Regions from separate parts of the Mycolicibacterium chitae genome, predicted to be linked through region 1. Evidence: riboswitches for the same ligand, from Rfam matches in the RefSeq annotation. Region 1 holds a riboswitch; the other holds the start of a gene.
What was found. Region 1 has a riboswitch for cobalamin ahead of EL338_RS25035 (FecCD family ABC transporter permease). Riboswitches for the same ligand answer to the same signal wherever they lie in the genome.
Positions count from the first base shown of each region.

Region 2: another riboswitch for cobalamin. It lies ahead of EL338_RS01915 (energy-coupling factor ABC transporter permease); the one in region 1 lies ahead of EL338_RS25035 (FecCD family ABC transporter permease).

Region 1 covers NZ_LR134355.1:5,261,032-5,265,352, forward strand. Annotated here, with positions in the region: gene EL338_RS25030 (phosphotransferase) at 1-1,022, opposite strand, end outside; cobalamin riboswitch at 1,144-1,328, shown strand; gene EL338_RS25035 (FecCD family ABC transporter permease) at 1,392-2,426, shown strand; gene EL338_RS25040 (ABC transporter ATP-binding protein) at 2,423-3,214, shown strand; gene EL338_RS25045 (ABC transporter substrate-binding protein) at 3,229-4,284, shown strand; gene EL338_RS25050 (TIGR03854 family LLM class F420-dependent oxidoreductase) at 4,308-4,321, opposite strand, start outside.
Region 2 covers NZ_LR134355.1:388,284-392,604, reverse strand. Annotated here, with positions in the region: gene EL338_RS01925 (ABC transporter ATP-binding protein) at 1-449, opposite strand, end outside; gene EL338_RS01920 (ECF transporter S component) at 446-1,045, opposite strand; TPP riboswitch at 1,040-1,151, opposite strand; cobalamin riboswitch at 1,197-1,398, shown strand; gene EL338_RS01915 (energy-coupling factor ABC transporter permease) at 1,434-2,123, shown strand; gene EL338_RS01910 (energy-coupling factor ABC transporter substrate-binding protein) at 2,120-2,458, shown strand; gene EL338_RS01905 (CbiQ family ECF transporter T component) at 2,469-3,209, shown strand; gene EL338_RS01900 (energy-coupling factor ABC transporter ATP-binding protein) at 3,206-3,991, shown strand; gene clpC1 (ATP-dependent protease ATP-binding subunit ClpC) at 4,076-4,321, opposite strand, start outside.

The DNA of each region.
Region 1 (4,321 bases):
CCCTCGGCGATCTCGGCGATGGCCGCCGCAGAATCCAAGTCGCCGAACGCGATTGCGTACCGCTGGGCCAGCGCGACGGCCACCTCGGCGCGCTGCCACATGCCGCCGTCGGCGCTGGCGGTGACCAACCACAGCGCCAGGCCGTGGGCCACCGATGCGCGGTAACGCAACCAGATCTCGTCGGCCGACGGCAACTCGTCGCCCGGCAGGCCCAGCGCACCGCGGTACTCGTCGAGCAGGGGCCGTTCGTGCGCGCGGCGGTCCTCGGTGGTGACCGCGCCCTGCAGGAAGTAGCCGACGTCCAGCGACCAGTTGCCGCGTCGCGCCATCTGCCAGTCGAGGAAGCCGACCTCGCCGGCGGGCGTGAGGTAGGTGTTGCCGATGTGGGCATCCCCGTGCAGCAGGGTCTGTGGCGAGGTGGTCAGCGTCCCGATGTAGGGCTTCCAGATCGACTCGACGAGTTGGTCGATGCTCAACTCCAGCACCGCGCGTGGTGTCTCGTCGGCGTCGAGGCGTTCCAGCGCCGAGGGCAGCGGCGCGTACTGCAGACCGTCGAACGCCACGAACGGTTCGAGCCAGCCCAACTCGGGATGGCCCAGGACGCGCCGGCCCCAGAAGCGTCCGTGCAGGCGGCCCAGCGCCCGCATTCCGGTGGCGGCCTGCTCCACCGACAGCGGCCGCAGCGAATCCCGGGGGTCGGCGCCGCGCGCGGACAGGTCCTCCATCACCAGGCAGAAGTCGTAGGCGTCCTCGTCGGCGATCGCGGCGTAGACCAGCGGGTGCTCGAGCGGGAGTTCCACGCCGGAACTGAACAGCCGCGGTTCGTGGAACATGCCGCTGGTCATCCGGATCAGATCCTTGTGGGCGGGGTCGGCGGCCTTGACGAACACCGTCGCCGGCCCCTCGCCCGTCGTATATGTCAGCCCCAGGCGGGCGCGCCGGTTGGTGCCGTCGTCGCGCAGTTCGACGCGCACCTTGTCGACGACGGCGTCGGGGTGGCGCTGCGCCAACGCGGCGGTCATCCACTCGGGGGTGATCTCGTCCAGGTTCGCGGGCACGGTCAGGGACAAGGTTCACTCCTCGGTAGTTACGACACGGTTCGTGTTTGTAACGGTCCGACAGTACCGAACTCGCGCATTGGTAGCCTCACCGGCAGAGAACGGTCGCATCCGCCTGATAGCGGGTGTCAGGGAACCCGGTGTGAATCCGGGACTGGCGCGCAGCGGTATGGGAGACGGGCTCGACACTGGCCACTGGGAGCAATTCCGGGAAGGCGTCGAGTTCGAACGATCCCGAGTCCGAAGACCTGCCGATCTCGCTGAGTCCACCGAGTAACTCGCGCACAGTTACCCAGACTTCAAAGGCAAGACGTGCAGAAGACGGCTGTTCCGATGACACGACGGCTCCGCGCCGGCCCGCTGACCGCGCTGCTGGCCGTCCTCACGGCCGTGAGCATTCTGTTGTCGGTGGCCTTCGGGGCCGAACACATCCCGATCGGTGACGTCTGGCGCACCATCGTCGGGCGGCTCGGCGGCGACGTCGCGGACGCGGCGTACGACGTGATCATCTGGGATCTGCGGCTGCCCCGCTCGGTGCTCGCCGCGGTCGTGGGTGCCGGCCTGGCGCTGGCGGGGGCGCTGATGCAGGCGCTGGTCCGCAACCCGCTGGCCGAGCCCTACCTGCTCGGGGTGTCCGCCGGGGCGGCGGTCGGCGCGACGGCCGTGATGACCCTCGGCGCGCTGGCCGGCCTGGGGGTGTGGGCGCTGTCGGGCGGCGCGCTGCTGGGCGCGCTGGTCGCCACCGTCACGGTGTACACGGTGGCCCGTGCCCAGGGTGGGCTGACGGCGCTGCGGTTGATCCTCTCGGGGGTGGTGCTGTCCTCGGCGTTCATGGCGCTGTCGTCGCTGCTGGTGTTCACCGCCGGTGACCCGCACGCCGCCGAGGGCGTGATGTTCTGGATGCTGGGCAGCGTCGCCGGCGCGACGTGGGCGAAGGTGCCGCTGGCCGGCGCGGTCGTGGTGATCACGCTGGCGGCGATGCTCGCGATCCACTCCTGGCTCGACGCCTACGCCGCCGGGTCCGACACCGCCACCTCGCTGGGCGTCCCGGTGCGCGGCCTGCGCACCACGCTGTTCGTCATCCAGGGCGTGCTGGTGGGGGTGCTGGTCGCCGTGTCCGGGGGCATCGGGTTCGTGGGGCTGATCGTCCCGCACGCGGCGCGCCTGGTGGTCGGCGCCACGCATCGGGCGATGCTGCCGGTCGCGGTGTGCGGCGGGGCGTTGTTCCTGGTGTGGGTCGACGTGATCTCGCGGGTCGCCGCCGCCCCGCGCGAGATGCCGCTGGGCATCCTCACCGGGCTGATCGGCGCACCCATCTTCCTGTTCCTGATGGGCCGGCGGCGCTACGAGTTCGGGAACAGCTCATGAGCGCTTCGGCGACGGTACGCGCGCAGGGTCTGCGGTGTTGCCGCGGCACCCGGACCATCGTCGCCGGGGTCGAACTGGACGTCCCGGCCGGGACGCGACTGGCCGTCGTCGGCCCCAACGGCGCCGGCAAGAGCACCCTGCTGCGCGCGCTGGCCGGCCTCGACGCCCCGGCCGACGGTGCGATCCGGGTCGACGGTGACGATCTGCGCCGGCTGTCCGCGCGGCGCCGGGCGCTGACGATCGCGTTCGTCGGCCAGGAGGAGCGGCCGTCCGGCGAGCTGACGGTCGCCGAGGCGGTCGGCCTGGGCCGGACCCCGTATCGGCAGCCGTGGTCGGTGGCCGCCGCCGAGGATCGCGGCATCATCGACGACGCGCTGGGCGCAGTTGGCCTGGGCGGCTGGGGAAATCGGCCCTGCACTCAGCTGTCCGGCGGCGAGCGGCATCGCGTGGTGCTGGCCCGGGCCCTGGCCCAGCAGACCGCGGTGCTGGTTCTCGATGAACCCACCAACCACCTCGACGCCGCCTGGCGGCTGCGCCTCATGCAGGTCCTCGACCAGCTGGAATGCACCGTGATTGCGGCCATGCACGACCTGGACCTGGTCCTGCGACACTTCGACGCGGTCGCCGTCGTCGCCGACGGCGGGATCCTGGCGCACGGCCCGCCCACCGAGGTGCTCGATGCCAGCCTGCTCCGGAAGGTCTTCGAGGTCGCCGGGGACGTCGTCCCGCATCCGGCCACCGGCCTGCCCTATCTCCTGCTCACCCACGTCGACCCGGCGTCCAACTGATCGAAGGTAATCTGATGAAGTTCATTGCCGCTCTGGCCATTCCGGTACTGGCGGGCGGACTGACCGCCTGCGGTTCGGTCTCCGACGACGTGGCGGTCGACACGGTGACGGTCACCAATTGCGGCGCGGAGGTGACGTACGGCCAACCGCTCGAGCGGTTGTTCGTCAACGACGGCGGGATGATCGCGATCGCCCTGGCCGCCGGGGCCCGCGAGCAGATGACCGCGGTGAGTTCCATGGCCCGCGACGTCGACGTCCTTCGGCTGGTGTACGGCGAACAGGTCGACACCCTGAACGAGGTCGCACCCGCCCAGCCGTCACTGGAGAACATCGTCGGCGCCCGGCCGCAGGTGCTCTACGCCGGCTACAACTACGGCATGGGCGAGGCCCGCGGGATCACCCCGGAGATACTGGCGCAGCACGGGATCGACGTCTATCAGCTCTCGGAGGCGTGCCGGCCCGTCGAGGGCGAACGCGTCCGCGGCACCATGGATCCCTGGGTCGCCCTCGACACCGACCTGCGCAACATCGGGACCATCACCGGCAACGCCGATATCGGCGCGCGGGCCGCCGACGAGGTCGCCGAGCGGCTCGAAACCCTGCGCGCCGCACCGCAACCCGAGCAGACGCCGACGGTGTTCGTGTTCGACAGCGGCACCGACACCATCTTCTCGTCCGGGGCCTTCGGCGGGCCGCAGGGCATCATCGACGCGGCCGGGGCGCGCAACGCGACCGAGGACGTGCAGGACACCTGGACCACCGTCAGCTGGGAACGCATCAGCATCGCCGACCCCGACGTCATCGCGTTCGTCGACTATCCGGGCCAGTCCGTCGAGGAGAAGATCGCCGCGCTGCGCGGCAATCCCGCGAGCCGGAACCTGAAGGCGGTCCGGGAGAACCGGTTCATCAACTTCCCCTACGCCATGTGGGTGTCCAGCCCGCTGAACATCGATGCCGCGGAAGTACTGCGGTCGGTGCTCGAAAGCCACGGGCTGGCACCGGAATCGGGGATCACGCCGCAGTTGGACGTCCGTCAGCTCGGTCTGGCCGGTAACGACTGGCTGGAGTAGGGTGACCCGGCACGCTTCGGGCCTCAGTTCTGGCGCG
Region 2 (4,321 bases), 590 kb from region 1:
GCCAACGCGAGGCGCTGCTGCTGCCCACCGGAGAGCCGGGCGGTGTCCCGGTGCAGCGGCAGCGACAGGCCGACGGCGTCCAGCGCGCGTCGCACCCGCGGCCAGATGGCCCGCCGCTCGACGGTGAAGTTCTCCATCCCGAACGCGACGTCGTCGCCGACGCGGGACAGGATCACCTGCGAGTCGGGGTTCTGCAGCACCATGCCGATCCGGCTGCGCCGCTCGCCCGGCGGCGCGCCGTCCACCAGCAACCGGCCGGACTCGTCGCCCTCCTCGCTGCCGCCGAGCAGCCCCGCAAGCCCTTGCAGCAGAGTCGATTTCCCCGATCCGCTGGCGCCCAGCAGCAGGACCCGCTCCCCCGCGGCGATGTCGAGGTCCAGATCGCTGATGGCGTGCCGGGCGCGACCGGCGTGCCGCCACGACCAGCCCCGGGCGCTGGCCCCGATCACCGCGCGGGGTCGCCGGCCGACCAGGCCCGGCCCGAGGCGAACCGCGACAGCGCCCCGGTCTTGGCCAGCCCGCGGACCGCGAACCAGGACAGCGCCCCGGCGAGCAGCGCCCCGGAGACGATCCCGGCGGCGGTGTAGGTGACGGCGAAGGCCGTCGCGGCCCCCGGATACCAGAGCACCAGATCGTTGATCGCCATCGCCAGCCCGGCGGTCGCGCCGGCGAGTACCGCGACCGGCAGGTTCCACACCCGGTAGAAGAACAGCGCGAACACCAACTCCGCGCCCAGGCCCTGGATCAGGCCGGATTCGAGCGTCAGCACGCCCCACTGGTTGCCGACCAACGCCGACACCGTGGCCGCGACCAGTTCGCCGTAGAGCGCCGCGCCGGGTTTGCGGATCACCATCGCGACCAGCACCCCGGCGAACAGCCAACCGCCGCCGGCCAGCGCCTGCAGACCGGGCAGCAGCGCGCTGAGCGGGGCGGTCAGGGGATTCGAGGCGATGTTCCACAGGACGAACACCAGACCCGCGGCGACCGCGAGCACGCTGGCCACGACGATGTCGACCACCCGCCAGCGGTACACCCGTTCGGCCATGGCTTTCACACTCCCTACGCCGGCATTACCCGGACAGGTACATACGGTCGACGGCCCTCAGCCGTCCTCTCAGCGCACTGCCGCGTGCACTCCCGTGTGGGTTTATCTGCACCAAGGTAGCGCAGTCGCACTGCGGGCAAGCACCGCGGCGGTATGCTCCGTGGGCTGCGGTGAACGGGAACTCGGTGCGAATCCGAGGCGGCCCTCGCCACTGTGAGCGGGAAGACGGTTTCCCCCATGCCACTGCTCGGGCCTCGTGCGCGGGTGGGAAGGCGGACGCCGCCGGTCCGGACCAGTTGATCTGGCCCGGGAGACCCGTGAGCCAGGAGACCGACCACAGCACCAACATCGATGCCCACGAGGTGCTGGGCGGAAAGGCACTACAACCATGCACATTGCAGAGGGCTTTCTGCCCCCGGTGCACGCGGTGGCCTGGACCATCGCGGCCGCGCCGTTCGTCGTCTACGGCGCCAGACAGGTGGTCGTGACGGTGCGGAAGCATCCGTCGGCGGGGCCGTTGCTGGCCGCGGTCGGCGCGTTCTCGTTCGTCATGTCGGCGATCAAGCTTCCCTCGGTGACCGGTTCCAGCTCCCATCCCACCGGGACGGGGCTGGGCACCGCGATCTTCCGGCCACCGGTGATGGCGTTCCTGGGGACGATCGTGCTGCTGTTCCAGGCGCTGCTGCTGGCGCACGGCGGCATCACGACGCTGGGGGCCAACGCCTTCTCGATGGCGATCGCCGGGCCGTGGGCCGGGTTCGCGGTGTTCTTCGCGCTGCGCAAGGCCGGGGTCGGCCTGCTGCCGGCCGTGTTCGCCCTGGCGTTCGTCGCCGACCTGGTCACCTACATCGTCACAAGTGTGCAGCTGGCGCTGGCCTTCCCGGCCGCCGAGGGCGGCATCGCGGAGAGCTTCGCCGAGTTCCTGGCCGTCTTCGCCGTCACGCAGGTGCCGCTGGCCATCGTCGAGGGGCTGATCACCGTCGTCGTGGTCCGCGTGCTCATCCAGGTCGCCTCCTCGGAGCTGGTGAACCTGGGCTTCCTGAACCGCAGCACCGAGCGCGAGGAGGTCCAGTCATGAGCACCGGTTCCAACGGACGTTCCATGGCCCCGATGGTTATCGCCCTGCTGGGGCTGGCCATCGTGATCGCCGTCGGCTCCCTGCTCTTCGGCTACTCCCGCGACGCCGAGGCCGAGTTCGGTGGCGCCGACGGCCAGGCCGAGGAAGTGATCACCGAGATCCACGAGGACTACGAGCCCTGGTTCTCCCCGCTGGTCGGCGAGCTGCCCGGCGAGGTCGAGTCCGGACTGTTCGCGCTGCAGGCCGGGCTGGGCGGCATCGTGCTCGGCGGCGCCATCGGCTGGTACGCCGGACGCCAGCGCGGCCGCAAGGAAACGCAACCCACGACCGGGTGACCACCGCGTCGTGAACCCGCTCGAGATCAGCGCCGCCCAGAACCGGTGGTCGACCGACCCCGCCCTGGAGAAGGTGTGTCTGTACGGCGGGCTGCTCCTGTGCGCGATGGTGCTGCCGCCGCGCACCGGGGCGCCCCTGGTGCTGGTCGTCACCGCGGTCGCGACGATCGCGCTGGCCCGGGTCCGGGCGCGGCTGTTCTTCCTCGCGCTGTTGGGGCCGGCGGTGTTCATCGCGATCGGTTCGGTGCCGATCGCGGTGAGCCTGCGCGGCGGGCCGCACCTGGAACCCGGCGGGGTCGACCTGGCCGTGGACACCGCGCTGCGGTCGGTCGCGGCGTCGGCGGCGACCATCGGCCTGGCCGTGACGACCCTGATGGCCGATCTGCTGGACCTGGCGCGGCGCGCGGGCGTGCCGGCGGCGCTGTGCCATGTCGCCGATCTGACGTATCGCCTGGTCGGCATCCTGGTGCGCTCGGCCATGACGGCCCGGGAGGCGGTCGGGCTGCGGCTGGGCCTGCGGGACGCCCGCGGCGCCATCGCGGTGGTGGGCGCCCAGTCGGCGCTGATCTTCGTGCGCGCCACCGGGCGGGCCCGGGCCATGTCGGAGGCCATGTCGCTGCGCGCCGAACCCGGGATGACCGCGGTGCTCACCGAGGACCGGCCGGTGCGCCCGGCCCGGCTGGCGGTGACCGCCGCGGTGCTCGGAATGGTCGCGGCGGTGTCGGTGCTGAGCTGGCGGTGGCTGCGGTGACGGCCGGGGTCCTGGCGCTGCGCGACGTCGGGTTCGCCTATCCGCGCGGGCCGCGGGTCCTGGACGGGGTCAGCCTCGCGCTGGGGCCGGGCGAGCGGATCGCGCTGCTGGGCGCCAACGGCTCCGGCAAGACGACGTTGCTGCGGCTCCTGGTCGGCCTGGCCACGCCGACGACGGGCAGCCTGCTGCTCGACGGCGCCGCGGTGGGCACCTCCCGGGCCGAGCGGACCCGGCTGCGCACCCGGGTGCAGATGGTGCTGCAGGAACCCGACGACCAGATCGTCGGTGCGACGGTGCGCGCCGACGTCTCGTTCGGGCCGGCCAACCTCGGTCTCGACCGGTCCGAGGTGGTGGCCCGGGTCGACGAGGCGATGGCCGCCCTCGGCATCGCCGACCTCGCCGACCGCACGCCCAATCACCTGTCCTTCGGTCAGCGCAAGCGCGTGTCCATCGCCGGCGCGGTGGCCATGCGGCCGCGGGTGCTGCTGCTCGACGAGGCCACCGCCGGCCTCGACCCGCGCGCCGTCGAGGAACTGCTGGCCACGCTCAGCGCGCTGGCCGAGGCGGGCACCGCGGTGGTGCTGGCCACCCACGACGTCGACGTCGCCTGGACGTGGTCGCACGAGAGCCTCGTGCTCGGCGGCGGCACGGTGCGCCGCGGCGGTACCCACGAGTTGCTCGCCGACGACGACGTGCTCGCCGGGGCCCGGCTCACCGTCCCGTGGGGTGCGGCGGTGTCGCGGGCGTTGAACCGGATCGTGCTGCGGCCCGACGAGGTGTGAATGCACTGCCGTCGTGCGCAACCGGGCCATGCACGACGGGCGGTCACCCCTTCAGGAGTGACCGCCCGTTGTGGCGTGTATCGGCTACTCGGCCGCGGTGGCCGCGAGGTCGGCTTCCTCGCCGCTCTTGGCCGCCTTGGGGGCCCCGGAGAACGTGAACCGCGCGTCCTCGCCGGCACCCTCGCCGTCCCAGTTCTCGACGTCGACGGTGATGAGCTGCCCCGGTCCGATCTCGTCGAACAGGATCTTCTCGCTCAGCGCGTCCTCGATCTCGCGCTGGATCGTGCGGCGCAGCGGCCGTGCGCCCAGCACCGGGTCGAATCCGCGCTT